Linked DNA regions of Variovorax paradoxus. The protein of the gene in region 1 interacts with the protein of each later gene in a pairwise test. Links are inferred from orthologs where the notes say so. Each region holds a gene or a part of one and is shown on either strand. Other genes may lie near its edges.

What was found.
Region 2: the proteins of uvrB (region 1) and uvrA interact in binary tests that used the Escherichia coli proteins (3 or more experiments, as listed by UniProt). The link is inferred for Variovorax paradoxus from one-to-one orthologs.

Annotation. Positions count from the first base shown.
Region 1 is NZ_CP091716.1:4,589,018-4,603,129, forward strand. What follows is about bases 537-3,514. They hold uvrB (excinuclease ABC subunit UvrB), read right to left. Parts: upstream 3,091-3,514; coding sequence 982-3,090; downstream 537-981. Other genes in these bases: iscR (Fe-S cluster assembly transcriptional regulator IscR), read right to left, coding at 537-739; L3V85_RS21325 (amino acid aminotransferase), read left to right, coding at 3,196-3,514. In the rest of the region: L3V85_RS21310 (IscS subfamily cysteine desulfurase), read right to left, coding at 1-102; more of iscR, read right to left, coding at 203-536; more of L3V85_RS21325, read left to right, coding at 3,515-4,392; L3V85_RS21330 (polyhydroxyalkanoate depolymerase), read left to right, coding at 4,551-5,993; L3V85_RS21335 (RnfABCDGE type electron transport complex subunit B), read left to right, coding at 6,013-6,648; L3V85_RS21340 (LysE family translocator), read left to right, coding at 6,645-7,283; L3V85_RS21345 (EamA family transporter), read right to left, coding at 7,396-8,304; L3V85_RS21350 (Lrp/AsnC family transcriptional regulator), read left to right, coding at 8,423-8,920; L3V85_RS21355 (VOC family protein), read right to left, coding at 8,910-9,401; biotin synthase BioB, read right to left, coding at 9,398-10,432; L3V85_RS21365 (acetyl-CoA carboxylase biotin carboxylase subunit), read right to left, coding at 10,432-12,480; L3V85_RS21370 (hypothetical protein), read right to left, coding at 12,544-13,167; L3V85_RS21375 (acyl-CoA carboxylase subunit beta), read right to left, coding at 13,137-14,112. UniProt on the Escherichia coli protein: The UvrABC repair system catalyzes the recognition and processing of DNA lesions. A damage recognition complex composed of 2 UvrA and 2 UvrB subunits scans DNA for abnormalities.
Region 2 is NZ_CP091716.1:938,369-953,116, reverse strand. Bases 10,408-14,021 are described here. They hold uvrA (excinuclease ABC subunit UvrA), read left to right. Parts: upstream 10,408-10,722; coding sequence 10,723-13,821; downstream 13,822-14,021. Other genes in these bases: L3V85_RS04645 (GntR family transcriptional regulator), read right to left, coding at 13,846-14,021; L3V85_RS04655 (chloride channel protein), read left to right, coding at 10,408-10,673. In the rest of the region: L3V85_RS04715 (M14 family zinc carboxypeptidase), read right to left, coding at 1-90; L3V85_RS04710 (ABC transporter ATP-binding protein), read right to left, coding at 104-913; L3V85_RS04705 (ABC transporter ATP-binding protein), read right to left, coding at 903-1,751; nikC (nickel transporter permease), read right to left, coding at 1,744-2,640; L3V85_RS04695 (ABC transporter permease), read right to left, coding at 2,637-3,659; L3V85_RS04690 (ABC transporter substrate-binding protein), read right to left, coding at 3,670-5,244; L3V85_RS04685 (hypothetical protein), read right to left, coding at 5,300-5,770; L3V85_RS04680 (helix-turn-helix domain-containing protein), read right to left, coding at 5,773-6,507; L3V85_RS04675 (FMN-binding negative transcriptional regulator), read right to left, coding at 6,599-7,222; L3V85_RS04670 (YebC/PmpR family DNA-binding transcriptional regulator), read left to right, coding at 7,392-8,105; L3V85_RS04665 (GFA family protein), read left to right, coding at 8,128-8,547; ssb (single-stranded DNA-binding protein), read right to left, coding at 8,623-9,186; more of L3V85_RS04655, read left to right, coding at 9,294-10,407; more of L3V85_RS04645, read right to left, coding at 14,022-14,601; L3V85_RS04640 (glycerol-3-phosphate dehydrogenase/oxidase), read right to left, coding at 14,598-14,748. UniProt on the Escherichia coli protein: The UvrABC repair system catalyzes the recognition and processing of DNA lesions. UvrA is an ATPase and a DNA-binding protein. A damage recognition complex composed of 2 UvrA and 2 UvrB subunits scans DNA for abnormalities.

The DNA.
Region 1 (14,112 bases):
GTGTTCGCGCAACCAGGGAATCATGGCGTCGACCACACGCGGGTCGACCGGCGTGGTGGCGCCGTAATCGAGATAGATCGGGAAATGAGGAGTTACGTCCATGGCTGGCTCGTGCTGGCGTGGGGGTTGTTTTTTGATCTGGGCTGCTGCTCGTGCCGGCGCCCGAAGGCGCCGCCGGGAATCAGAAGTCTCGAAGGAGGTCTCAGGACTTCGCGAAGGCGTTGCCGAGGGCGAACACCGAATTCGGCGCGTTCACGCGAATCGGCTTGACCACCGGTTGGGCCGAGATCGCGCGCTTGACGACCGGCTTGTTCTCGATCTGCACGCCCTTGGCGATCTGGTCGTCAACCAGCTTCTGCAAGGTGACGGAATCGAGGAACTCGACCATGCGCTGATTCAGCGAAGCCCAGAGCTCGTGCGTCATGCAGCGGCCGGCTTCGCCCAGACAATTTTCCTTGCCCCCGCACTGGGTGGCGTCGATGGGTTCATCGACGGAAACAATGATGTCGGCAACGGTGATGTCCGCAGCCTTGCGGCCAAGGCTGTAGCCGCCACCGGGGCCACGGGTCGATTCGACTAGTTCGTGACGGCGCAGCTTGCCGAACAGCTGTTCGAGGTAGGACAGCGAAATCTGTTGCCGTTGGCTGATCGCAGCCAGCGTGACCGGACCGGTGTTCTGACGCAACGCCAGATCGATCATTGCCGTGACCGCAAAACGGCCTTTGGTAGTGAGACGCATCGCAAGCTCCTTCAAGTGCTTACCGTTGAAATGACACCGTGGTCCTGGACCGCGGTGACCTCGTCTCCGCCCTGCCCGACCCCTGACGCTGGTGAACCAGCCGGTAGGAGTCGGTCCTTCATCGCGAAGTTCTTTTCTTGTTGTTGAGTATTTCGCTCAAGTATAACAGAAGCCCCCGGACTCTGCTGGGGTAAACCCCAGCGCCGCCCGCTTGAAGAACGCGAACGTTTGAACTAACGCGACTAGAGCGCGATGTTGTCGCCGCCGGCAGCCCCGAAAGCCTGCTCGCGCAGCAGCGCCAGTTGGTCGCGCACACGGGCCGCCTTCTCGAATTCGAGGTTCCGGGCGTGCTCCAGCATCTGCTTTTCGAGCCGCTTGATTTCCCGGGCAATGTCTTTCTCGCTCATGTCCTCGACCTTGGCGCGCTCCAGGTCGAGCTTGGCCATTTCCTTGCCCGTCTTCTCGCTGTAGACGCCGTCGATCAGGTCGCGCACCTGCTTGACGATGCTGCGCGGCGTGATGCCGTTGGCCTCGTTGTGGGCGATCTGGCGGGCGCGGCGACGCTCGGTTTCGTCGATGGCCTTCTTCATCGAGTCGGTCATGCGGTCGGCATAAAGAATGGCCTTGCCATTCAGGTTCCGCGCGGCCCGGCCGATGGTCTGGATCAGCGAGCGCTCGGCGCGCAGGAAGCCTTCCTTGTCGGCATCGAGGATCGCCACGAGCGACACCTCGGGAATATCCAGCCCCTCGCGCAGCAGGTTGATGCCCACCAGCACGTCGAAGGTGCCCAGGCGCAGGTCGCGCAATATCTCCACCCGTTCGACGGTGTCGACGTCGCTGTGCAGGTAGCGCACCTTCACGCCGTTGTCGCCCAGGTAATCGGTCAGTTGCTCGGACATGCGCTTGGTCAGCGTCGTGATCAGCACGCGCTCGTTCTTCTCGACGCGTACGCGGATCTCGCCCAGTACGTCGTCCACCTGGTGGGTGGCGGGCCGCACCTCGACCTCGGGATCGATCAGGCCCGTGGGCCGCACCAGTTGTTCGACCACGTTGCCGGCATGGTCCTTCTCGTACTGCGCCGGCGTGGCCGACACGAAGATGCACTGGCGCACCCGCGCCTCGAACTCTTCCATCTTGAGCGGCCGGTTGTCCAGCGCGCTTGGCAGGCGAAAGCCGTATTCGACCAGCGTGGTCTTGCGCGCCCGGTCGCCGTTGTACATGGCGCTGAGCTGGCCGACCATCTGATGGCTCTCGTCGAGGAACATCAGCGCGTCCTTGGGCAGGTAGTCGGTGAGCGTGGCCGGCGGATCGCCCGGCGCGGCGCCCGACAGATGGCGCGTGTAGTTCTCGATGCCCTTGCAGTGGCCGATTTCGGCCAGCATCTCCAGGTCGAAACGGGTGCGCTGCTCAAGCCGCTGTGCCTCGACCAGCTTGCCCGCGCCCACCAGCTCCTTGAGCCGTCCGGCCAGTTCGATCTTGATGGTTTCGACCGCCGCCATGACCTTGTCGCGCGGCGTTACATAGTGGCTCGACGGATACACCGTGAAGCGCGGCACCTTCTGCCGGATGCGCCCTGTGAGCGGGTCGAACAATTGCAGCGACTCGATCTCGTCGTCGAACAATTCGAAACGGATCGCCAGCTCGCTGTGTTCCGCCGGAAACACGTCGATGGTGTCGCCCCGCACGCGGAAGGTGCCGCGGGCAAAGTCCTGCTCGTTGCGCAGGTACTGCATGCGGATCAGCCGCGAGATCAGGTCGCGCTGCCCGACCTTGTCGCCGACGCGGGCTATCAGCCGCATCTCCATGTAGTCCTCGGGCGTGCCGATGCCGTAGATCGCGCTCACCGTGGCCACGATGACCGTGTCGCGCCGCTCCAGCACGCTCTTGGTGGCCGACAGCCGCATCTGCTCGATGTGCTCGTTGATCGACGAGTCCTTCTCGATGAACAGGTCGCGCTGCGGCACGTAGGCCTCGGGCTGGTAGTAGTCGTAGTAGCTGACGAAGTACTCGACGGCGTTCTTCGGAAAGAACTCGCGGAACTCGCTGTACAGCTGCGCCGCAAGCGTCTTGTTGGGCGCGAACACGATGGCCGGGCGACCCAGCCGCGCGATCACGTTGGCCATGGTGTAGGTCTTGCCCGAGCCGGTCACGCCCAGCAGGGTCTGGAACACCTCGCCGTCGATCACGCCCTCCACCAGCCCTTCGATGGCCTTGGGCTGGTCGCCCGCCGGCGGATAGGGCTGGAAGAGCTCGAACGGGGAGTCGGGGTACCTGATGAATTCACCCTGTTTCGCGGGGCCGATCGGGTCCAGTTTCTTCAGGTCTGCTATGGCTTCGTTGTTGTCTGGCATGGCTGTTCCCGACAGGTGGCGCTCGCGCCGGTAAAATTCAAGGCAACCGGAAAGCATAAAGCCTAGTCCGGTTGCAGCGAAGCTTTCATCCCAAAGGACCTTTCCATGTCTATGTTCACCGCGGTCGAAATGGCACCGCGCGACCCGATCCTCGGCCTCAACGAGCAATTTGCAGCCGATACCAACCCCAACAAGGTCAACCTCGGCGTCGGCGTCTATTACGACGACAACGGCAAGCTGCCCCTGCTGCAGTGCGTGCAGGCCGCAGAACAGAACATGATGAAAGCGCCCACCGCGCGCGGCTACCTGCCCATCGACGGCATCGTGGCTTACGACAACGCCGTCAAGGCGCTGGTCTTCGGTGCCGACAGCGAACCAGTCACCTCGGGCCGCGTGGCCACCATCCAGGCCATCGGCGGCACCGGCGGCCTGAAGGTCGGCGCCGACTTCCTCAAGAAGCTCAGCCCCTCCGCCAAGGTCCTGATCAGCGACCCGAGCTGGGAAAACCACCGCGCGCTGTTCACCAACGCCGGCTTCGAAGTCGAAAGCTATCCTTACTACGACGCGGCCAAGCGCGGCGTCAACTTCGACGGCATGCTGTCCGCCCTGAACGCGGCGCCGGCCGGCACCATCGTCGTGCTGCACGCCTGCTGCCACAACCCTACCGGCTATGACATCACCGCCGCCCAATGGGACCAGGTGGTCGCCGCCGTCAAGGCCAAGGGCCTGGTGCCCTTCCTCGACATGGCCTACCAAGGCTTCGGCTACGGCCTGAAGGAAGACGGCGCCGCCGTCGCCAAGTTCGTCGAAGCCGACCTGACCTTCTTCGTCTCGACCTCCTTCTCCAAGAGCTTCAGCTTGTACGGCGAGCGCGTCGGCGCCTTGTCGGTGCTGTGCGCCAGCAAGGAAGAAGCCGGCCGCGTGCTGTCGCAGCTCAAGATCGCCATCCGCACCAACTACAGCAACCCGCCCACGCACGGCGGCGCCGTGGTGGCGGCAGTGCTCGGCAACCCCGAGCTGCGCGCCCTCTGGGAAAAGGAACTGGGCGAAATGCGCGTGCGCATCAAGGCCATGCGCCAGAAGCTGGTCGACGGCCTGAAAGCCGCCGGCGTGAAGGAAGACATGAGCTTCATCACCACCCAGATCGGCATGTTCAGCTACTCGGGCCTGACCAAGGACCAGATGGTGCGCCTGCGCAATGAGTTCGGCGTGTACGGCACCGACACCGGCCGCATGTGCGTGGCCGCGCTCAACAGCAAGAACATCGACCACGTCTGCGCGTCGATCGCCAAAGTCATCTAGGTGACAGCAAAGTGTGAGGGAATCCGTCCCAGCGACGATTCCTTCACGCTCATAGGCAAAAGGACCCTCGCAGCGGGGTCGGTGTAGGGGTTAGGCCCCCTGCAACGCAGCGAATGCGCTGATATATTGCACCGCAACATTCCACTCCAAGATCAGCGATGCTCTATCAACTCTACGAAGCCCAGCGTTCCTTGATGGAGCCGTTCTCGGACTTCGCCCAGGCAGCCTCCAAGCTCTACGGCCAGGGCGCCGTGTGGGGCCAGCTGCCGATGGCCCAGCGCATGGCCGCAGGCTACGACCTGCTCTACCGCCTCGGCAAGGACTACGAGAAGCCCGAATTCAACATCAAGTCGGTGAAGGTCGACGGCGCCGACGTCGTCATCCAGGAAGCCATCGCGCTCGACAAGCCCTTCTGCGAGCTGCGCCGCTTCAAGCGCTTCACCGACGAGCCGGATATCCTCAAGACGCTCAAGAGCCAGCCCGTGGTGCTGGTCGTCGCGCCCCTGTCGGGCCACTACGCCACCCTGCTGCGCGACACCGTGCGCACCATGCTGCAGGACCACAAGGTCTACATCACCGACTGGAAGAACGCGCGCCTGGTGCCGCTGTCGGACGGCGAGTTCCACCTCGACGACTACATCAACTACGTGCAGGAGTTCATCCGCCTGCTGCAGGCCGAGTACGGCAACTGCCACGTGGTGAGCGTGTGCCAGCCCACCGTGCCCGTGCTCGCGGCCGTGTCGCTCATGGCCAGCCGCGGCGAGCCGCTGCCGCTCACCATGACGATGATGGGCGGCCCCATCGACGCGCGCAAATCGCCCACGGCGGTCAACAACCTCGCGATGAACAAGAGCTTCGAGTGGTTCGAGAACAACGTGATCTACCGCGTGCCGCAAGGCTTCCCCGGTGAAGGTCGCCGCGTGTACCCGGGCTTCCTGCAGCACACCGGCTTCGTGGCCATGAACCCCGACCGCCACGCAAGCAGCCACTACGACTACTTCAAGGACCTCATCAAGGGCGACGACGCCAGCGCCGAGGCCCACCGCAAGTTCTACGACGAGTACAACGCCGTGCTCGACATGGACGCCGATTACTACCTCGAGACCATCCGCACCGTATTCCAGGAGTTCGACCTGGTCAACGGCACCTGGGACGTCAAGGATCCCGACGGCAAGGTGGAGCGCGTGCGCCCGCAGGACATCCACGGCACCGCCCTGCTCACCGTCGAGGGCGAGCTCGACGACATCTCCGGCTCGGGCCAGACCGAAGCCGCGCACAGCCTGTGCACCGGCATCGACGACGCCAAGCGCGAGCACTACGAAGTCAAGGGCGCCGGCCACTACGGCATCTTCAGCGGCCGCCGCTGGCGCGAACTGGTCTACCCGAAGATGCAGAAATTCATCGAGGCCAACGACCAGCCGCAACGCCGCGCAAGCGCCCGCGACGCACTGGCCGCCGAAGACACGGTGAAGCCGGCTCGCAAGGCGCCGGCTCCCGCGGCCGTCGCCGCCAAGAAGGCCGCGGCTAAAACGGCCACGACCGTCGCCGTGAAGAAGCCGGCCGCGCGCAAGAAGCCCGGCACCAGCGCCGCGCCGCGCTGAAGCGCGCGCCATTCCCAAAGTGATCGGGCTCGCCGCACGCATCAACGACGCACTGCCTCAAACGCAGTGCACACGTTGCGGCTACCCGGATTGCGCGAGCTACGCCCAGGCCGTGGCCGACGGCGAGGCCGGCATCAACCAGTGCCCGCCCGGCGGTGCCGAAGGCATCGAGCGGCTCGCGCGGCTCACGGGCCGGGCGCCGCTGCCGCTCGACCCTGAATGCGGCATCGAAGGCCCGCGCGCCATGGCCGTCATCGACGAGGCCTGGTGCATCGGCTGCACGCTGTGCCTCGACGCCTGCCCCACCGACGCCATCGTCGGCATCAACAAGCGCATGCACACGGTGATCGAAGCCCATTGCACGGGCTGCGAGCTGTGCATTCCGGTCTGCCCGGTCGACTGCATCTCGCTCGAGGTCGAAACGCCCGGCAGCACCGGCTGGCAAGCCTGGTCCGCAGAGCAGGCCGCGAGCGCGCGACGCCGCTACGACCTGCACGGAAAACACCGCAACACCGACGCCCGCCTCGCGGAGAAGCCGCCCGAGGCCGACGCTCCGCAGGACGCCAGCGCGCGCAAGCGCGCCATCGTCGAAGCGGCTCTGGCGCGGGCCCGCGCCGCTTCGCAACAACGCGCGCAGGCCGCCAACAAGCCATGACCCTCGACACCCTGCTCATCTATGTGGTCGCATCGCTCGCGCTGGCCCTGATTCCGGGACCGACGATGCTGCTGGCGTTGTCCAACGGCATCGAGGGCGGCATGCGCCGCGCGAGCTGGGGCATCGCGGGCGCGTCGCTCGGCAGCATCACGCTGATCGCGGTCGTCGCGCTCGGGCTGGGTTCGCTGCTGGCGGCTTCGGAATGGCTCTTCAACGCGATACGCGTCGCCGGCGTGGCTTACCTCGTGTGGCTGGGCGTCAAGCTATGGCGCAGCGAGGCAACCGACCTCGGTGCCGCGTTGGCCAAGTCACCGCTCGAAGTTCGCCCGCACGGCCGCATCGCGCTGCTGCGCAGCCTGGCCGTGGCGCTGTCGAACCCCAAGACTGTCTTGTTCTTCGCGGCCTTCCTGCCGCAGTTCGTCGACATCGCGAAGCCGCAGGGCCCGCAGTACCTGCTGCTGGGCAGCGTGTTCGTCGCGCTCGACACCTGCGTCATGCTGGCCTATGCCGGCGCCGGCACGCAGGCCGTGCGCTTTCTTTCTCAGCGCGGCGTGAAGGCGATGAACCGCGGCTGCGCGGCCGGCATGTGGCTGCTGGCGGCCACCCTGGCTATCTGGCGCCGCCCCGGCGCATAACAAAGACTCGCCCCCAGGCTTCGCGCACTTCGTGTCGCTTCTCCTTCCCCCTACCGGGGGCAACACCTGCGGCCCGGCAAAGCCGGTTCCGCGGTGTTTCGGGAAGTGAATCTCAGGCTCTTCGCCTTAAAAGCAGCAACAGCACGCCCGCCAGCACCACGCCCACGGCGTACCACTCGAAGCGCGTGACCGTCTCGTTGGCGATCCACACGCCCAGCAGCATCGCGATCACCGGATTCACGAAGGTGTAGCTCGATGCCAGCGCGGCCGGCGCCCTGGCCAGCAGCACCATGTAGGCATTGAAGGCGATCAGCGAGCCGAACACCACGAGGTAGACCCACGCGGCCGCGGCCTCGGCCCGCAGGGGCCAGCTCATCGTTTCGCCTGAGACGGCGGCCAGCCCCATCAGCACCACGCCACCGCACAGCATCTCGCTCGCGAAACCCATTGCACCGGGCGCCAGCGGCAGGCTGCGCTGGCTCAGCACGCTGCCAAGCGACCAGCAGACGCAGGCAATGCAGATGGCCAGCAGGCCTTCAGGCGACGACCGGAAGCCGTTGCCCTGCGTGAGCATCAGCACCCCGACGAGCCCCAGCGCGATGCCCGCGGCCTCCAGCCGCGAGGGCTTCACGCCCCAGATCAGGTTGAGCAGCGCGATCAGCAGCGGAATGACGGCGATGAAGGCCACCACCAGCCCCGAGCCGATCGACACCTCGGCATGGGCCGTGCCGCCCATGCCGCCGCCCAGCATCAGCGCGCCGACGACGAAGGCATTGCGCCATTGCACCGGCGATGGCCACGGCGCGCCGCGCCAGCGCATCCACACCGCGAGCAGCACGCCCGCGCACAGGAAGCGCGAGCCCATCTGCAGGAACGGCGGAAAGCTGACGAGCGCGTATTTGATCGCGAGGTAGGTCGAGCCCCAGACCAACCAGGTGGCGGCGAGGCACAGCCACAGCAGCGGCGGCAATCCGGAACGCGCGGCGGATGCGGCGCCGGCGGGAGAAGCAAGGGTCGACATGTTCGAGGGAAGTCTCTTGTTGGTATGGGGCGGCAGCCATGGTATGAAAGCCGACCTCCGGCATCCATGCGACTTTCATGGTTCTGCCCTCCCCCAACCGTCGATTTAAAGGAGTTGCATGGACTTCGCCTTGAACCCCTCATTGGACGCGCACGACACCCGCATCCTGGCCGAACTGCAGAACGATGCGCGGCTGACCATGGCCGAACTCGGCCGCCGCGTGCACTTGAGCCAGCCCGCCGTGACCGAGCGCGTGAAGAAGCTGGAGGCCGCGGGCGTCATCAGCGGCTACCGCGCCACGGTGAACCTGGGCAAGCTGGGCTACGGCATCCGCGCCATCATCCGCGTGGGCCGCGCCGACTACGCGCGCGTGGTCGAACTGGTGCAGCAGACGCCCGAATGCGTCAATGCCTACAACGTGACCGGCGAAGACAGCTGGATCCTGGAGATCGCGGTGATCGACGTGAGCCACCTCGATGCCGTGGTCACCAAATTCTGCATCCTCACGGAAACGGCCACCTCAATCATCCTGAACCCGGCGCGCGAGCACCAGGCGATGCTGCCGCCTCAGCGCTCGGACGTGAAGCCGCCCATCAAGAAGGTGCTCAACGCGTAGCCGCGAGCGCGCCGAATGCCGCGACGACTTCGGGCGGCGCCTGCACCATCTCGATCAGCACGCCCTCGCCCGCGATCGGGAACTCGTCGTTCGCCTTCGGGTGCAGGAAGCAGATGTCGAAACCGGCCGCGCCCTTGCGGATGCCGCCCGGCGCAAAGCGCACGCCCTGCGCCGTCAGCCACTCGACGGCCTTGGGCAGGTCGTCGATCCACAGGCCCACGTGGTTCAGCGGCGTCGTGTGAACGGCCGGCTTCTTCTCGGGGTCCAGCGGCTGCATCAGGTCAACCTCGACCTTGAACGGGCCCACGCCCATCGCGCAGATGTCCTCGTCAACGTTCTCGCGCTCGCTCTTGAATGTGCCCGTGACCTCGAGCCCCAGCATGTCGACCCACAGCTTCTGCAGCCGCAGCTTGTCGGGCCCGCCGATGGCGATCTGCTGGATGCCCAGCACCTTGAAAGGGCGTGCGGTGGCGGCGGTCATGCGGCGCAACCTTCGGGTTGCTCCTCGACCTGCCGGGCATTGAGCCCCAGCTTGCGCAGAAGCACCGTGTCGGCCTCCACGTCGGGGTTGCCGGTGACGAGCAGCTTGTCGCCGTAGAAGATCGAATTCGCGCCGGCCATGAAGCACAGCGCCTGCACCGCGTCGCCCAACTGCTGGCGCCCGGCCGAAAGCCGCACGCGCGCGGTCGGCATGGTGATGCGCGCGACCGCGATCATGCGCACGAAGTCGAAGGGATCGACCGGGTCCGAATCGGCCAGCGGCGTGCCGGGCACGCGCACCAGGCTGTTGATGGGCACCGATTCCGGATACGGATTCAGGTTGGCCAGCTGCGCGATCAGCCCCGCGCGGTGCACCGGCTGCTCGCCCATGCCCACGATGCCGCCGCAGCACACGCTGATGCCCGCGCTGCGCACGTTGGCCAAGGTGTCGAGCCGCTCCTGGTAGGTGCGGGTGTCGACCACGTCGGTGTAGTACTCGGGCGCGGTGTCGAGATTGTGGTTGTAGTAGTCCAGGCCAGCGGCCTTGAGCTGGTGCGCATGGTGCGGCTCCAGCATGCCCAGCGTGGCGCAGGTCTGCATGCCCAGGCCCTTCACGGCCTCGACCAGCACCGCCACCTTCTCCACGTCGCGGTCCTTCGGCGCGCGCCATGCCGCACCCATGCAGAAGCGCGTGGCGCCGGCGTCCTTGGCGGCCTGCGCGGCGCGCACCACCTCCTCGACCTCCATGAGCTTCTGCGCCTTCACGCCGGTATCGAACTCGGCCGATTGCGGGCAGTAGCCGCAGTTCTCGGGGCAGCCGCCGGTCTTGACCGACAGCAGCGTGGCCAGCTCGATGTCGCCAGCAGGGAAATGCTGGCGGTGCACGGTCTGCGCCTCGAACAGCAGGTCCATCAACGGCTTGTCGAGCAGCGCCTGGATCGCCTCGACGGACCAGCGGTCCGTGGCCTTGGGAACGGCCGCCTTGGCGGGCCGGTGCAGCGTGATCGCCTGTTGCAGGTCGTTGGCACCCATCAGTTGAACTCCATGATGATCTGGTCCACCGCGAGGGACTCGCCCTTGTTCGCGGAAATCTTGCCCACCACGCCGTCCTGCGTGGCGAACAGCACGTTCTCCATCTTCATCGCCTCGATCACGGCGAGCTTCTCTCCGGCCTGCACCTGCTGACCCGGCTGCACCGACACCTCGACCAGCAGGCCCGGCATCGGCGACATCAGGAACTTGCTGAGGTCCGGCGGCGCCTTGTAAGGCATCAGCTCAAGCAGGCGCGCGCCCAACGGCGACAGCACCATCGCCTCGAGCTGCGTGCCGTCGTGCGACACGCGCAGCGCCAGCGGGTTCTTGCCCGCGCCGCGCTCCACCTGCGCGGTAAAGGGCTTGTCGTTGACGATGCCCTGCACGCGGATCGCGCCCAGCGCCAGGCTGCTGTCGATCTTGTAGCTCTTGCCGCCCACGGCCACCGCGCTCGCGCCGGTCTTGCCCTGGAAGTCGGTGACGGAAACGGGGTGGTGCACATGCTTGCCCTCGGGGCCCAGCTCCACCACCACGAACTGCTCGCCCACCTTCACGCCGTGGCCTTCGAGCTGCCCGCTGATGCCCGATGCGCGCGCGCGATAGCGGCGGTGCACATAGGCGGCCAGCGCGATCAGGAAGGACGGATCGGCGTGCGGCACGTCTTCCGCGTGGAAGCCCTTGCCGTAGTGCTCGGCGATGAAGCCGGTGTTGAAATCGCCCGCCACGAACTTCGGGTGCGCCAGCAGCGCCGCCTGGAACGGAATGTTGCTGCTGATGCCGCGGATCACGAAGCCGTTGAGCGCCTCGCGCATGCGTGCGATCGCATGCTGGCGGTCCTTGCCGTGCACGATGAGCTTGGCGATCATCGAGTCGTAATACATCGGGATCTCGCCGCCGTCGTACACGCCGGTGTCCACCCGCACGCCGTTCAGGTGCGCGGTGTCGCTCGCGAACATGGTCTCGGTCGGAGGCTGGAACTTCACCAGCCGGCCGGTGGAAGGCAGGAAGTTGCGGAACGGATCTTCGGCGTTGATGCGGCACTCGATGGCCCAGCCATCGCGCTTCACCTCGGCCTGCGTCAGCGGCAGCTTCTCGCCGGCCGCCACGCGGATCATCAGCTCGACCAGGTCGAGGCCGGTGATGCACTCCGTCACCGGATGCTCCACCTGCAGGCGCGTGTTCATCTCCAGGAAGTAGAAGCTCTGGTCCTTGCCGACCACGAACTCCACCGTGCCGGCGCTCTGGTACTTCACGGCCTTGGCCAGTTGCACCGCCTGCTCGCCCATCGCCTTGCGCGTCGCGTCGGAGATGAAGGGCGACGGAGCTTCCTCGATCACCTTCTGGTGGCGCCGCTGGATCGAGCACTCGCGCTCGTTCAGATAGATCACGTTGCCGTGCGAATCGCCCAGCACCTGGATCTCGATGTGGCGCGGCTCCTCGACGAACTTCTCGATGAACACTCGGTCGTCGCCGAAGCTGTTGCGTGCTTCGTTGCGGCACGAGGTAAAGCCCTCGAAGGCCTCCTTGTCGTTGAAGGCCACGCGCAGGCCCTTGCCCCCGCCGCCGGCTGAGGCCTTGATCATCACCGGGTAGCCGATGTCGTTGGCAATCTCCACGGCGCGCTCGGCCGTCTCGATGGCGTCGTTCCAGCCCGGAATGGTGTTGACCTTGGCCTCGTTCGCGAGCTTCTTCGAGGCGATCTTGTCGCCCATCGCCGCGATCGAATAGTGCTTCGGCCCGATGAAGGCAATGCCCTCTTCCTCGACCTTGCGCGCGAAGGCTTCGTTCTCCGACAGGAAACCGTAGCCCGGGTGCACGGCCTCGGCGCCGGTCTTCTTGCAGGCTTCGATGATGCGATCGGCCTGCAGATAGCTTTCGCGGCTGGGCGCGGCGCCGATGTGCACGGCCTCGTCGGCCAGCTCGACGTGACGGGCTTCCTTGTCGGCGTCGGAATAGACGGCCACCGTCAGGATGCCCATCTTCTTCGCAGTCTGGATCACGCGGCAGGCGATTTCACCGCGATTGGCGATCAGGATTTTCTTGAACATTTGCCTTACTCATTTCTCATCAAGATGATGTTCCGTACTTGTCAGATTTGCCGGCCAAACGGCCTACATCTCCGTCAGACATTTTTCAAGCCATGCACCCGTCACTCGCGTGATTGCCATCGGCTCACGGTACGAGTCGACGGGATAGGCGTAGAAGAACTCGATAAGCCGCGTATTGCTCGCATCGGAAGTCTCTGTGCCCATGTACTTCAGCGTGGACTGAGCTTCGGACAAGGGGCGCCCTTTGAAGCGCATGACCGCAGGGATGAAAGAGGTTTGCCACGTTTCGCCGCACCGCCCGACAGTAGCCTCGGACGCCTGCGGAAACAAACGCGCCGCACATGCGGACGCAACGACTTTCAACTCATCGGAGGCTCCTGACGCGGGCAACGACTTTCCCCAGCCAGCAAGCAGACGTTCATACTCACCTTTGAGCGGGGCCAGCAGTTGTGCAAGAGCCTCCGCACGCGCCGTATCGGGCGAGTCCGACGAGCGATTCGCCTCTGCTTTTGCGGGGACGTGTAGTGCCTTGAAGAGCAGTCCGCATTGGACGCCACGCGCGTCGAATGCCGGCAACTTTGAATCGGCGGCACTGCACCCCGATGCGATTCCCAGCATGGCCAGTGCGGAAACCAGGAGCTGGACAGAGCGTTGAATCACAACGGAATGTTCCCGTGCTTGCGCCACGGGTTCTCGAGCTTCTTCTCGCGCAGCATCACCAGCGAGCGGCAGATGCGCTTGCGCGTCTCGTGCGGCAGGATCACGTCGTCGATGTAGCCGCGCGCGCTGGCCACGTAGGGGTTGGCGAAGCGCGCCTTGTATTCGGCCTCGCGGGCGGCAAGCTTCTCGGGGTCGTTCTTGTCCTCGCGGAAGATGATTTCCACGGCGCCCTTGGCGCCCATCACCGCGATCTCGGCGCGCGGCCAGGCCAGGTTGACGTCGCCGCGCAGGTGCTTGGAGGCCATCACGTCGTAGGCGCCGCCGTAGGCCTTGCGCGTGATGACGGTGATCTTCGGCACCGTGCACTCAGCATACGCGTAGAGCAGCTTGGCGCCGTGCTTGATGATGCCGCCGTACTCCTGCCCGGTGCCGGGCATGAAGCCGGGCACGTCGACGAAGGTCACGACCGGAATGTTGAAGGCGTCGCAAAAGCGCACGAAGCGCGCGGCCTTGATGCTGCTCTTGATGTCCAGGCAACCCGCCAGCACCAGCGGCTGGTTGGCCACGATGCCGATGGTCTGGCCTTCCATGCGGGCGAAGCCGATCACGATGTTCTTCGCGTAGTCGGGCTGCAGCTCGAAGAAGTCGCCGTCGTCCACCACCTTCAGGATCAGCTCCTTGATGTCGTAGGGCTTGTTCGGGTTGTCCGGCACCAGCGTGTCGAGCGAATAGTCGGGCCGGTCGGCCGGATCGCCCTGGCCGTTGTTGCCCAGGCGCACCGGCGGCTTCTCGCGGTTGTTCAGCGGCAGGTAGTTGTACAGGCGGCGCAGCATCATCAGCGCCTCGACGTCGTTCTCGAACGCCATGTCGGCCACGCCGCTGCGCGTGGTGTGGGTGATGGCGCCGCCCAGTTCCTCAGCCGTGACGCTCTCGTGCGTCACCGTCTTCACCACCTCGGGGCCGGTGACGAAC
Region 2 (14,748 bases), 3.7 Mb from region 1 along the record:
GAAGGCGATGCATTCGGCCCAGGTGGCGGTCCGGTTGCCGTTGCCGGATTCGAAGGGCGTGCGGTACAGGGTGTCTGGCGTGGCAGTCATGAAAGAACTCCGTTCATGCGACAACAGGATCGAGCGGCTGCGCGGCGTAGCAGTTCGCCAGCAGCTCGCGGGTGTACGGGTGCGCCACCTGCCCGGCGGTGATGCGCGCCGCGGCCAGCGTCTCGACGACGACGCCCTGGCGCATCACCGCGACGCGGTCGCACATGTGGGCGATCACGCCGAGGTCGTGGCTCACGAACAGGAAAGTGGTGCCCAGGTCGCGGCGCACTTCCATCAGCAGGTTCAGCACCTCGGCCTGGATGGAAGCGTCGAGCGCCGAGGTCGGCTCGTCGAGCAGCAGCACTTCGGGCTCCAGCACCAGCGCGCGCGCGATGGCCACGCGCTGGCGCTGTCCCCCGCTGAGCTGGTGCGGAAACCTGAAGCGGAAGCTCTTGCCCAGCCCGACGCGGTCGAGCGCCGACACCACGCGCTGCTCGATGCGGTCGAAGCCGTGAAAGCGCATGGCCTCGCTCAGGCAGCGGTCGATGGTGTGGCGCGGGTGCAGGGAGCCGAACGGGTCCTGGAAGATCATCTGCACCTTCAGCCGATAGGCGCGCCCGGGCGCCACGCCGGCCGCGCGACGGTGGCCCAGCACGTCGACATCGCCCTGCCAGTCGCCGTCGAGCCCCGCCAGCACGCGCAGGATGGTCGACTTGCCGCTGCCCGAGCCGCCGACGATGCCGAAGGACTCGCCCCTGAGCACCTCGAACGAAGCCTGCTTCACCGCGTGATGGCGCTGCGCGCCGTGGCCGTAGAACACGTCCAGGCCCTGGCAGCGGATGACCGTCTCGCCGGCGGCATCGACCCGGGTGTCACTTTGCATGGCGGTCCACCGTTTCCTGGATGAGCTGCCTGTCGATGGTGGGCAGCGGCTGGCCGGGGTTCTGGCCGGTGGGCATGCAGTTGAGCAGGCCGCGCGTGTAGGGATGCTGCGAGCGGAACAGGTCCTTCGCGGCGCACGACTCCACCACCTGGCCGCGGTACATGACCAGCACGCGGTCGCAGAAGTGCGCCACCATCTTCAGGTCGTGGCTGATCATGAGCAGGCCCATGCCGCGCTTGCGGATCTCGCGATCCATCATCTCCAGCACCTGGCCGCGCACCATCACGTCGAGCGCGGAGGTGGGCTCGTCGGCGATGAGCAGGCCGGGCTCGGCGATCATCATCGCGGCGATCATCACGCGCTGGCCGATGCCGCCGGACAGCTGGTGCGGATAGGCGTCGTGCACGCGCTCGGGGTTGTCCACGCCCACGGTCCGCAGCATCTCCAGCACCCGGTCGCGCGCCTGTGCGGGCTTGAACACGCCGTGCAGCAGGCCCGCCTCGGCGATCTGCCTGCCGACGCGCAGCACCGGGTTGAGCGAGAACTTCGGGTCCTGCAGCACCATGCCGATGCGGCGCCCGCGAATCGCGCGCCAGCCCGAAGGCGTCTGCCGCAGCAGGTCGGCGCCGTCGTAGGCCATGCGGCTTGCCGTGGCGCGGCCGGGCGAACGCACCAGGCCCAGGATGGCGCGCGCGGTCATCGACTTGCCCGAGCCCGACTCGCCCACGATGCCGATGCGCTCGGCGCCCATCCGCAGCGACAGCGACTTCACCACGTCGACCGGCCCGCTGGCGGTCGGGTAGGTCACCGTGAGATCTTCGATGAGGAGCTCAGCCATTCTTCGGGTCCAGTACGTCGCGCAAGCCGTCGCCCACGAGGTTGAAGGCCAGGCTGCCCAGCAGGATGGCCACGCCGGGCACGGCCGCCACCCACCACTGGTCGAAGATGTACTGCCGGCCGGTGGAGATCATGGCGCCCCACTCGGACATCGGCGGCTGCGCGCCCAGGCCCAGGAAGCCCAGGCCGGCGGCCGTGAGGATGATGCCCGCCATGTCCAGCGTGACGCGCACCACGGTGGAGGGCAGGCAGATCGGCAGCAGGTGGCCGAACAGGATGCGCGCGGGGCGCAGCCCCTGCACCCTGGCCGCCTGGATGAAGTCGCTGCCGCGCACGGTGCGCGTCTCGGTGCGGGCGATGCGCGCATAGGCCGGCCATGCGGTGATGGCGATGGCGATCACCGCGTTCACGATGCCCGGCCCCAGCACCGCCACGAGCGCCAGCGCCAGCACCAGCCGCGGGAAGGCCATGAAGATGTCGGTGACGCGCATCAGCAGCGTGTCGATCCAGCCGCCGAAGTAGCCCGCGCACATGCCCAGCAGCAGCCCCAGCGGCGCCGACAGCAGCGCCACCAGCGACACGATCAGCAGCGTGGGCCGCGTGCCGTAGATGACGCGGCTGAGCAGGTCGCGCCCGAGCTGGTCGGTGCCCAGCCAGTGCGCGGCGCCCGGCGGCAGCAGCCGCTGCTGCACGTTCTGCGCGTTGGGATCGAAGGGCGCCAGCCACGGCGCGAACAGCGCCGCCAGCACCATCGCGGCCAGGATGACCAGGCCGAACACCATGGCCGGGCTGCGCACCGTGCGCAGCCCCATGCGATACCAGCGCCCGCAGCGCGCCTGGAAGGCCGACGCGGGCGCCTCGCTGAGCCACCAATCCTGTCGAAGCATCATGACCTGGCCCTCGGGTCCATCAGATAGCCGAGCACGTCGGACGCGGTGTTGAGCACCACGAAGCACAGGCCCACCAGCAAGGTGCCACCGAGCACGGCGGCCACGTCGGCGCTGAAGAGCGCGTTGGTCACGTACAGCCCGATGCCGGGCCAGGAGAACACCGTCTCGGTCAGCACCGCGCCTTCGAGCAGCACCGCATACGACAGCGCGATCACCGTGACCAGCGGCGCGGCCACGTTGGGCAGCACGTGGCGCACCAGCACCTGCAGCTCCGACGCGCCCTTGACGCGCGCCGTGAGCACGTATTCCTTGCCCAGCTCCTCGAGGAAGAAGGCCCGCGTCATGCGCGAGATGTAGGCCAGCGAGAAATAGCCCAGCAGCGCGGCCGGCAGCACCAGGTGCGACAGGCCGTTGCGGAAGGCTTCGCCGTTGCCGGCGCGCAGCGTGTCGACCAGCACCAGGTTGCTCCAGCTGTCGACCGTGTACTGGTAGATGTCGTCCAGCCGCCCCGGCCCGCCGACCCAGCCCAGCCTGGCGTAGAAGATCAGCAGGCCGACCAGCCCGAGCCAGAACACCGGCACCGAGTAGCCCAGCAGCCCGACCAGCCGCAGCAGCTGGTCGATCCACCGGTTGTGCTGGTGCGCCGCCAGCATGCCCAGCGGCACGCCGAACACCACGCCCAGCAAGATGCCCAGCGTGGCCAACTCCAGCGTGGCCGGGAAATATTGGCGCAGGTCTTCCAGAACCGCGCGGCCCGTCGTGGTCGAGCGACCCAGATCGCCCTTTGCCGCGTCGGCCACGTAGCGCACGAACTGCGTGGCGATCGGCTGGTCCAGGCCCATGCGCTGGCGGGCTTCCTGGTAGGCCTCGGGCGAGGCGCGGTCGCCGACCACCTGCAGCACGGGATCGATGGGCGCCGCCTTGCCGATCAGGAAGGTGACCAGCAGCAGCACCAGCAACATCAGGGCAAAGGACAGGCCGGACCGCAGCAGCGCGGCCGGAGCGACGAGCTTGCGCATGGCCGTGCCGCTACTTGGTGACCGCGTCGTACTTGATCAGGTCGGCCACCGTGCCCTGCACGTAGCCCTTGACGTTGCTGCGCAAGGCGACCCGGTTCTGTTCCTGGAAGGTGATGATGAACGGCGACCTGGCCTGCACTTCGCGCTGCAGGTCCTGGTAGGCCGCGGCGCGCTTGACGGGGTCGACCTCCTTCAGCGCCGCCATGGTCCTGGCCGACAGCTCCGGAACGAGCCAGGAGTTGCGCCACGTCGTGGTGCTCTGGTAGGCGCTGTCGCTGTTGTCCACGTTGTACGCGAACGACTTGGCGTTCGAATGCGGATCGAAGAAGTCGGGGCCCCAGTACAGCAGGATGGCCTCGTGTTTGCGGGCGCGGTAGCGCGTGAGCACCTGGGCGCCGGTGCCGGGCAGCAGGTTCAGCTTGATGCCCGCCTTGGCCATGGTGGCCTGCATCGACTGCGCCATGTCCATGAAGCGCTGCGCGTTGATCAGGTCCATGTCGATTTCCAGGCCCTTGATGCCCGCCTTGGCGAGGATGGCCTTGGCGCGCTCCGGGTCGGCCTTGTAGGGGTTGGTGGTCAGCGCGCCCGCGAAGCCCACCGGCAGGAAGGCCTGGTGCGTGCGCATCTGGCCCTTGAGCAGCTGCGTGGAGATGCCGTCGTAGTCCACCAGGTAGCGCATGGCTTCCCAGATGGCCGGGTTGCGCAGCTTCTCGTTCTTGAGGTTGAGCGCGATGAAGTGCACGGCGGCCGCGGGGAATTCCTCGATGCGCACGTCGGTGCGGGTCTTCAGCGCGTCGAGCTGGTCGGAGGCGAGGTCGCGGGCGATGTCGGCGTCTCCGGACTCGATCAGCAGGCGCTGCGTGGCGGACTCGGCCACGCTCTTGATCAGCACGTTGCCGGTCTTGGGCGGGTTGGCGGCCTTCTTGTTCGCCTCGAGCAACAGCACTTCCTTGGGCTTGTAGAGCTTCAGCTTGTAGGGGCCGCTGCCGGCGGAATTGCGGTTCAGCCACTGGTTGCCCAGGTCGCCCGCCTTCTCGTTGGCCAGCACCAGCTTCTCGTCGACGATGGCGCCCGGCCGCGCGGCCAGCACGCTCAGCACGTAGGCGGGGCCGAAGTCGCCGCTCCAGCCCAGCACCAGCGTGTCGGGCGCGGCGCCCTTGCGCGCCATCTGGTCGATGTTGTCGGCGGTCCAGCCCAGCTGGCTCAGGATGAAGGCCGGCGCCTTGTTCAGCTTCAGCACGCGCTTGAAGGAGAACACAACGTCGTCCGGACGCACCGGATTGCCGCTCTCGAACGCGGCGCCCTTGCGCAGCGTGAACTCGATGCTCTTGCCGTCGGCGGCCGGCTTCCAGGCCGAGGCCAGGCCGGGCTTGAGCAGCGTCGGATCTTTCGCGTCGTACTGCACCAGCCGTTCGTAGATGTTGGTCACCACCTCGCCGCTGGAGAACTCGAAGGCCTCGGCCGGATCGAGGCTCACGATGTCGTCGATGTTCTTGACCACCACCAGCGTGTCCTTGGGCGTGGCGGCCCACGCGGACAACGAGAGGAAGATGCCTGCGACTGCCGCGCAAATTCGAGGATTCAAGATTCGCTCCTGGAGAGGATGAGAAGGGGCAAGGAAGGAAAAAAGGACCGTGGAATCAGGCTGCGCGCCGCGCGAGCCATTGCTCGTAGAGGGCAAAGCCCTCGGCGGCCAGCGCGCGCGCCTCGATGCAGGCGTCGAGTACCGGGCCGGTGTAGGCGCCGGCTGCGTCCAGCAGGTTCAGGGTGCCCAGCATGCGGGAGCCGTCGAGCACCGGGATGTTGATGACCGCGCCGAGGCCGTTGCGCACGATGGCCGGCAGGTCGGAGAAGTGCGGGCCGAAGTCCTCGGGCCGGCTGGCCACGAAGCATTCGCCGCGCTCCATGAGGGCGGTCCACTCGGTGTGGTCGCGCGGCTTCTTGCCGTGCACAGGATAGGCCTCGGGCTGGGTGGTGAAGATGCGCTCGACGCTGGCTTCATCGGGCAGCACCCGGCTCACGGTGAGCAGCTTGTGGCCGATGCGCCGCTGGAGCAGGTCGCTCACGGCGGCGAAGGCGGCTTCGTGTTCGGGAACGGAATGGGCGTTCATGCTCACGCGTCTTTCTTCCTGGAGGGTCGGGTTCTTGCCTTGGCCTTGGCGGGCGGCCCGGACACCCTGGCCGGGGAGCCGTGGCTCTGGAGGTCGTCCGAGGCATGGGGGTCGTCGCCGTCGGTCTTGAACAGCGGCGCGGTACCGACCCACAGCGCCTTGGCGGGCTGGGCGAAGGGGTTCTCCCAGCAGTGCGGCGTGGTGGACGGCAGGTGCACGGAGTCGCCCTCGTCCAGCTGCACCTTGCGGCCGCCGAGCGTGTAGCGCAGGCTGCCGCTGAGGATGTAGACCAGCTCTTCCCCGGGATGGGTGATGGGCGTGGACTTGTGCTTGGCGGGAATCGTCACCACCAGGCCGTTGACGACGCTGCCCGGAAACTGCCCGCTGATGCGGTCGAAGGTCATGCCGCCCGACTGAAGCTGGAACGGCGAGCGCGCGCTCTGCGGAAAGTGATGGCCAGCGGCGTTGCGCGCCTGGAAGAAGTAGTCCAGCTCCAGGCCCAGCACCTGGCCGATGCGCATCAGCGCGGTGAGCGAGGGCGAGGCCAGATTGCGCTCCAGCAGCGAGATGTAGCCGATGCTGAGCTCGCTGCGCTCGGCCACTTCCGCCAGGCTCAGGTGCAGCAGCCGGCGGCGCGCCCGCAGGGCCTCGCCGATGTCGGCGAGAACCCCGGTTTCGCGGCCGTCCGGTGCGGCGCTTGCCGTCGGCGGCTCTTTGGGAGGCTGCGATTTTTTCATTTTTATGAAAAAGTGTAGCAGTCTCAGTAAAATTATTTTACTTTTTTAGCACCTCTTTTTAGCGATTCGTGCGGCGCGGCACGACCGGCCTTCAGGGCCGGATCAACGCCGCCAGCGCACGCGCCGAGGGCGATGCCTCGCGCCCCAGGTGCTCGATCAGGCTGCGCCGGTCGGCTTCCGTGCGCTGCTGCGACAGGAAGCGCTTGCCGGCCAGCGTGCGTATCTCGATCTCGAAGCCGCCGAGCCGCTGCGCGGCGCCGTCGACGAACTCGGGCGCAGCGTCGCCCAGGGACCATGCAGGGTCGCGCCCTTCTTCCTGCGATGCGGTGAGCGCGGCCAGGTGCGACACCACCCAGGCCGGATCGTCGATGAAGCGCAGCGTGCCCTGCGCCTGCACGGCCACGTAGTTCCAGCTCGGTGCCACCCGGCCGCTGCGCTGCCCGTTCACGTACCAGCGCGGCGAGATGTAGGCGTTCGGCCCCTGGAAGACGACGGTCGCGCCGCCGCCGTCCGGCATGCTGCCCCACAGCGAATGGCTCCTGGCGACATGGCCCCGCAGCGTGCCGAAGGGGCCGATGTCGCATACCTCGAGCGGCAGCAGGTTCGCCTGCGCCGTGCCGTCCGAGACGGTGAACAAGGTGGCCAGCGGATAGGCGCGCATGAGCCGCAGGAGTTCCGCGCGCTCCTCGATCGCGAAGAGAGGCTGTGTGTGCATGCGAAAAGTATCTCCGCCCGCCCTTGCGGCCGCTGTCGCGCCCAGGTCATCGGCGCCTCGGTTCCCACCCGTGCACGCTCCGGCTACAGTAGCTGCCCCAACCGGTCATCCAGCCCTTCTGCGGAGAGCCAGACACGGCCGCGAACACACACTCGAGAAGGAATCAGCCATGGGCGCCCAATGGAAAGCGAAACACAAGGACCTGGCAGCCAATGCCAAGGGCCGGTTGTTCGGCAAACTCGCCAAGGAAATCATGATGGCCGCGCGCAACGGCGCCGACCCGGCCGGCAACTCGCGCCTTCGCCTCGTGGTGGAGCAGGCCCGCAAGGTCTCGATGCCCAAGGACACGCTCGACCGCGCCATCAAGAAAGGCGCCGGCCTCACGGGCGAGGCGGTGCATTTCGAGCATGTGATCTATGAAGGCTTCGCGCCGCACCGCGTGCCGGTGATGGTCGAATGCCTGACCGACAACGTGAACCGCACCGCGCCCGAAATGCGCGTGCTGTTCCGCAAGGGCCAACTGGGCACCTCGGGCTCGGTGTCGTGGGACTTCGACCACGTCGGCATGATCGAGGCCGAACCCGCCAAGCCCGACGCCGACCCCGAAGTGGCCGCCATCGAAGCCGGCGCGCAAGATTTCGAACCGGCCGGCGAAGGCAATTCGTCGATCTTCCTGACCGACCCCACCGACCTGGACCTGGTGAGCCGCGCGCTGCCGGCCCAGGGCTTCACCGTGCTGTCGGCCAAGCTGGGCTACAAGCCCAAGAACCCGGTCGACCCGGCGAGCCTGAGCGCGGAAGACCTGGAAGAGGTCGAGACTTTCCTGGCCGCCATCGACGCGAACGACGACGTGCAGAACGTGTTCGTGGGGCTGGCGGGCTGAGGCCGCTTTTTTCCTGCTCCGGATGCTTGCCGGAAGATGCCTCTGTGGCGCCGTCCACTATGCGGTGGCCGATGAGTTCGGCTACGCGCTGAACTGCCACTGCAGCGACTGCCGGCGCGCCACCGGCTCTGCCTTCAAGCCCTTCGCGGGCATCGAGCGCGGCAAGTTCGCCATCACGCAAGGCGAAGACGCGTTGATGATCTACGGCGATAAAGATGCGGGCGACATGCACTGCGTCAGGTGCGGCTCGCTGCTCTGCTCGGTGGTGCGCGACGGGCGGTTCGTGCACGTCACGCTGGGCACGTTGGTCGACGCGCCCTCCATCCGGCCGACCGCGCACATCTTCGTAGGCTCGAAGGCGCCCTGGTTCACCATCACGGACGACCTGCCGCAGTACGAAGGCCATGTCGTGGACACCAGGCCGCGCGGCGACCCGACCTGACCGGCGGGCAAAGAAAAAGGCCCCTGCCCGGAGAGAGCAGAGGCCTTGCGACAACGAAACCGCGTCGGGGACGAATCAGAAGGGAATATCGTCGTCCATGTCGTCGAAGCCCGACGACGACTTGGCCGGTGCCTGGCGCGGAGCCGGTGCCGGAGCACGCGGTGCCGCCGCGGGTGCGCGGGGTGCGTATCCGCCGCCGCCGCCGCCGCCACCGCCATTGCCGCCCTGCGAGTAGCCGCCGCCACCGCCGCCTTGCGAGTAACCGCCGTCGTCCTCGGGACCGCCCGACGGGCCGCCCTGGCCCTGACGGCTGCCGAGCATCTGCATCTGGTCGGCGCGGATTTCGGTGGTGTACTTTTCGATGCCGTCCTTGTCGGTCCACTTGCGCGTGCGCAGGCTGCCTTCGACGTACACCTGCGAGCCCTTGCGCAGGTACTGGCCGGCGATTTCGGCCAGGCGGCCGTTGAAGACGATGCGGTGCCACTCGGTGGCTTCGCGCATTTCGCCGCTTTGCTTGTCTTTCCAGCGATCGGTGGTGGCCACTGTGACGTTCGCGACCTGATCGCCGCTCGGGAAGGTCCGCATTTCGGGGTCGCGCCCCAGGTTGCCGACGACGATGACTTTATTGACCGATGCCATATGCACTGCCCCTGATAAGTAGATGAAGGAGAAGGTTGAGAGGAACCCTCCATTGTGCCCGAAGGCGACCGGCCGGATTCCGTATCGGTGCCAGAATGGCCGTTCCGATGAACCGCGAACCCGACTTCCTCGAGCACCTGCGCGCCGAACTTTCCAGCGGCCGCGTCTGGCTCGACCGGGCGATCGTGCTGGGCTACGCCATCGCGGCCGGGCTTTTCGTGGTGGGCTTCACGCTCGCCAGCGACTGGGTCTTCGGCCAGTTCCACCGCTTCTACCGCGCCTGGCCCTGGGCCGTGCTGCTGACGACGCCGCTGCTCACGGCGGGCATCGTGTGGTTCACGCTGCGTTTCTTCCCCGGCGCGGGCGGCTCGGGCATTCCGCAGATCAAGGCGGCGCTGCACCCCGCCCTGCCGGAAGAGCGCCGCTTCTTCTTCGCGTCGCTGCGGCTCACGGTCGCCAAGATCGGCCTGGGCGCGGCGGGCTTCGCGGCCGGGTTGTCGATCGGGCGGGAGGGGCCTTCGGTACAGGTCGCGGCCGGGGTGATGCAGCATGCGCGGCGCTGGCTCTCGCCCAACACCACCATCGACGGCCGCGCGCTCTTGGTGGCCGGGGGCGCGGCCGGTATCGCGGCGGCCTTCAACGCGCCGCTGGCGGGCGTGGTGTTCGCCATCGAGGAGCTGTCGGGCCGGCTCGAGGCCCGCTCCAGCGGGCTGATCATCACGGCCATCGTGCTGGCCGGCCTGGTGGCGGTCTCGGCTTTCGGCAACACCAGCTACTTCGGCGTGATCCGCGTGCCCCGGCTGGGCTGGGACGCGCTCGGCCCCGGGCTGCTGGTCACGCTGCTCAGCGGCGCGGCCGGCGGGCTGTTCGCGCGACTGCTGACCGCCTCGCTCACCGGCGCGCCGGGGCGCTTCAACCGCTGGCGGGCGCGTTTCCCGGTGCGCTTCGCGGCAGCGGGCGGGCTGGCGGTGGCCGTCATCGGGCTGGTCACGGGCGGCGTCACCTTCGGCGCGGGCTCCGAGGCGGTCAAGCAGATGCTGCAGGGCCACGACGAGTTGACGCCGCTCTATACGGTGCTCAAGTTCGTCGCCACCTGGCTCACGGCCTGGTGCGGTGTGCCGGGCGGCATCTTCGCGCCGGCGCTGTCCATCGGCGCGGGCATCGGAGACGCGGTGTCGCAACTGGGCAGCAGCGAACTCGGCCCGGCGCTCATCGCCCTGGGCATGGCCGCCTTCCTGGCGGCGGTGACGCAGGCGCCGCTCACCGCCTTCATCATCGTGATGGAAATGGTCGACGGCCATTCGATGGTTCTGAGCCTGATGGCCGCGGCCATGCTGGCCAGCCTGGTCTCCCGCATGATCAGCCGCCCGCTGTACGACACCCTGGCCGAATACATGGTCGGGCGGGCCATCGGAGCCGCCGAACCGGTGCACCCGCCGCCGGAAGCCCCCGCGCCCAGGCCGCCGGAACCCGCCCGCTCGCCATGAATTCTCCGGCGGTCTATCATGTCCGGTTGCCCTCGGACGATCGCCCCCTTTGAATTCCAAAGCCACTGAACTAGCCGCGGCAGAAGCCGCTGAAGCAGCAGAACGCGCCCGCGACGCGGAACGCGAACGCGACGCCTACCTCGGCGCGGTGCTGGCGCAGCAGCGCATCAGCATCCGCGGCGCGCGCACCCACAACCTGAAGAACGTCGACCTCGACATTCCGCGCAACAAGCTGGTGGTCATCACCGGCCTGTCGGGCTCGGGCAAGTCGAGCCTGGCCTTCGACACGCTGTATGCCGAAGGGCAGCGGCGCTACGTCGAGAGCCTCTCGGCCTATGCGCGGCAATTCCTGCAGCTCATGGACAAGCCCGATGTCGACGTGATCGAGGGCCTGTCGCCCGCCATCAGCATCGAGCAGAAGGCCACCAGCCACAACCCGCGCTCCACCGTGGGCACGGTGACCGAGATCCACGACTACCTGCGCCTGCTGTACGCGCGCGCCGGCACGCCCTACTGCCCCGACCATCACCTGCCGCTGCAGGCGCAGACGGTGTCGCAGATGGTGGACGCCGTGCTCGCCATCCCCGACGAGCCGCGCCTGATGATCCTGGCGCCCGTGGCCCGCGAGAAGAAGGGCGAGTTCGTCGAGCTGTTCGCCGAGATGCAGGCCGCAGGCTACGTGCGCTTTCGCGTCGATGGGCAGACCTACGAATACAACGACCTGCCCAAGCTCAAGAAGACCGAGAAGCACGACATCGACATCGTCATCGACCGCCTGCGCGCGCGCCCCGACATGCAGCAGCGCCTGGCCGAGAGCTTCGAGGCGGCGCTGCGGATGGCCGAGGGCCGCGCCATCGCGCTCGAGCTGGGCGCCGAGGGCGCGCCCGACAAGGAACACCTGTTCAACGCCAAGTTCGCCTGCCCGATCTGCCACTACTCGCTGTCGGAGCTGGAGCCGCGCCTGTTCTCGTTCAACTCGCCGGTGGGCGCCTGCCCCAGCTGCGACGGCCTGGGCCACCGCGAGGTGTTCGACCCGGCGCGCGTGGTGGCCTTCCCGTCGCTGTCGCTGGCCAGCGGCGCCATCAAGGGCTGGGACCGCCGCAACGGCTACTACTTCAGCATGATCGAGAGCGTCGCCAAGCACTACAAGTTCGACGTCGACGCGCCCTTCGAGTCGCTGCCCGCATCGGTGCAGCAGGTGCTGCTGCACGGCTCGGCGGCCGAAGAGATCAAGTTCAACTACACCATGGAGTCGGGCAACTTCGCGGGCAAGAAGCTCACGAAGAAGCATCCCTTCGAAGGGATCATCCCGAACATGGCGCGGCGCTACCGCGAGACCGATTCGGTGATGGTGCGCGAAGACCTCGCGCGCTTTCGCAACCTGCAGCCCTGCCCCGACTGCGGCGGCTCGCGGCTGCGGCGCGAAGCGCGCAACGTGTTCCTGGTCGATGAATCGGCACGTCCCGCCGACGGCGGCGAGCCGCCGCGCATGGCGATCTTCGAGCTCAGCCACCTCACCTTGCGCGACTCCCTGGCCTGGTTCCAGACGCTCAAGCTGCGCGGCGCCAAGGCCGACATCGCCGACAAGGTGGTGCGCGAAATCGGCCTGCGCCTGAAATTCCTGAACGACGTGGGCCTGAACTACCTGAGCCTGGACCGCAGCGCCGAGACGCTCTCGGGCGGCGAGGCGCAGCGCATCCGCCTCGCGTCGCAGATCGGCTCGGGCCTCACCGGCGTGATGTACGTGCTCGACGAGCCCAGCATCGGCCTGCACCAGCGCGACAACGACCGCCTCATCGGCACGCTGAAGCATCTGCGCGACATCGGCAACAGCGTGATCGTGGTCGAGCACGACGAGGACATGATCCACGCCGCCGACCACGTGATCGACATGGGCCCCGGCGCCGGCGTGCACGGCGGCCGCGTGATGGCGCAGGGCACCTATGCCGAGGTGTCGGCCAACCCCGACTCGCTCACCGGCCAGTACCTGTCGGGCACGCGCAAGATCGAGGTGCCCAGGCACCGCACCGCATGGCTGCCGGTGGTGAGCAAGCCCGCCTTCAACGAAGGCAAGAAGCCCTCGCGCTTTCCGCAGAGCCCCGCCGCCGAGCGCCGCGCCGCGCGCGAGGCCGCCCACCTGGCCACGCAGACCGACCTGCAGGAGATCCGCGTGGTCGGCGCCACCGGCAACAACCTGAAGAACGTGAGCGTGGCCTTCCCGGTCGGCCTCCTGACCTGCGTGACGGGCGTCTCCGGCTCGGGCAAGTCGACGCTGGTGAACGACACGCTCTACACCGCCGTGGCGCGCACGCTGTACCGCGCGCATGAAGAACCGGCCGCGCACGAATCGGTGGAAGGCATCGAGTATTTCGACAAGGTCATCAACGTCGACCAGAGCCCCATCGGCCGCACGCCGCGCAGCAACCCGGCCACCTACACGGGCCTGTTCACGCCCATCCGCGAGCTGATGGCCGAGACCAACACCGCGCGCGAGCGCGGCTACGGCCCGGGCCGCTTCAGCTTCAACGTGGCCGGCGGGCGCTGCGAGGCCTGCCAGGGCGACGGCGTGGTGAAGGTCGAGATGCACTTCCTGCCCGACGTGTACGTGCCCTGCGAGGTCTGCCACGGCCAGCGCTACAACCGCGAGACGCTCGAGGTGCTCTACAAGGGCAAGAACATCGCGCAGATCCTGGAGATGACGGTCGAGACCGCGCACGAGTTCCTCAAGGCCGTGCCGACCATCGAGCGCAAGCTGCGCACCCTGCTGGACGTGGGCCTGAGCTACATCAAGCTCGGCCAGTCGGCCACCACGCTGTCGGGCGGCGAGGCGCAGCGCGTGAAGCTCGCGCTGGAACTCAGCAAGCGCGACACCGGCCGCACGCTGTACATCCTCGACGAGCCGACCACCGGCCTGCACTTCGCCGACATCGAGCTGCTGCTGAAGGTGCTGCACCAGCTGCGCGACGCGGGCAACACCATCGTCGTGATCGAGCACAACCTCGACGTCATCAAGACGGCCGACTGGCTGATCGACATGGGCCCCGAAGGCGGCGCCGGCGGCGGCACGGTGGTGGGCGAAGGCACGCCGGAAGACATCGCGGCGAACGAGGCGAGCCACACGGGGCGGTATCTGAAGCGGCTGCTGTAGCCGCCTCCGGGCCCGGAAAGACGCTCAGGTCGTCGTCTGCACGTGCAGGCGGCTGGTCTTGCAGCGGTGCAGCGCGCGGTAGTGCTCCAGCGGCCTGCCGTTGGCGCCGTAGGCGATCGACTCGATGCGCAGCAGCGGCTCCGGCGTGGGCAGGTTCAGCAACTGGCAGGTGTCGGCGTCGGGCAGCACCGCGTCGATCCAGCGTTCGGCGCGCACCAGGCGCAGGCCGTACTGGCGGCGCAGCACGTCGTACAGCGAGCGGTCGTCCAGGCGCGTGCGGTGCAGGCCCGGCGCCAGGTCGGCGGGCACCACGGTTTCCACCAGGAGGCGCAGTTCGCCGTCCACGCTGCGCAGGCGCTTGAGCGCCACCACCTGCGTGTCGTCGGTCAGCCCGAGCGAGGCGGCCTCCTGCTCGGTGGGCGCGCGCAGCTCCTGCGTGAGGATCTGCGTGCGCACCGAGCGGCCCTTGCGCTCCATCTCGTCGGAAAAGCCGAGCACGGTGGAGACGAAATCTTCATCCCGCTCGCGCGCCGACACGAAGGCCCCGCGGCCCTTGATCTTGTAGATGAGGTTGTTGCGCACCAGGTCGGCCAGCGCCTCGCGCACCACGATGCGCGAGATGCCGAACTGCTCGCCCAACTCGGCTTCGGACGGCAGCTTGGCGCCGATGGGCAGCACGCCCTGCAGGATCTGCAGGCGCAGCGCGTCGCGGAACTGGGCCCACAGGGGCGATTCGGAGCCACGGTCGAGCACGGTCGAGATTTCGGTCGGAGAGTTCACGTCGAGGGTTGGCCCAGGGCCTGAGGAGTCGTCAATGATGCATCGAAAGATGCGGGCGCTTCGGTGGCCACGGGCGAAAGCCGCACACCGTGGCGCTCGCGCAGCGCCCGCGCGCAGGCCTGCAGTTCCCTGCGTTCCTGGGCCGCG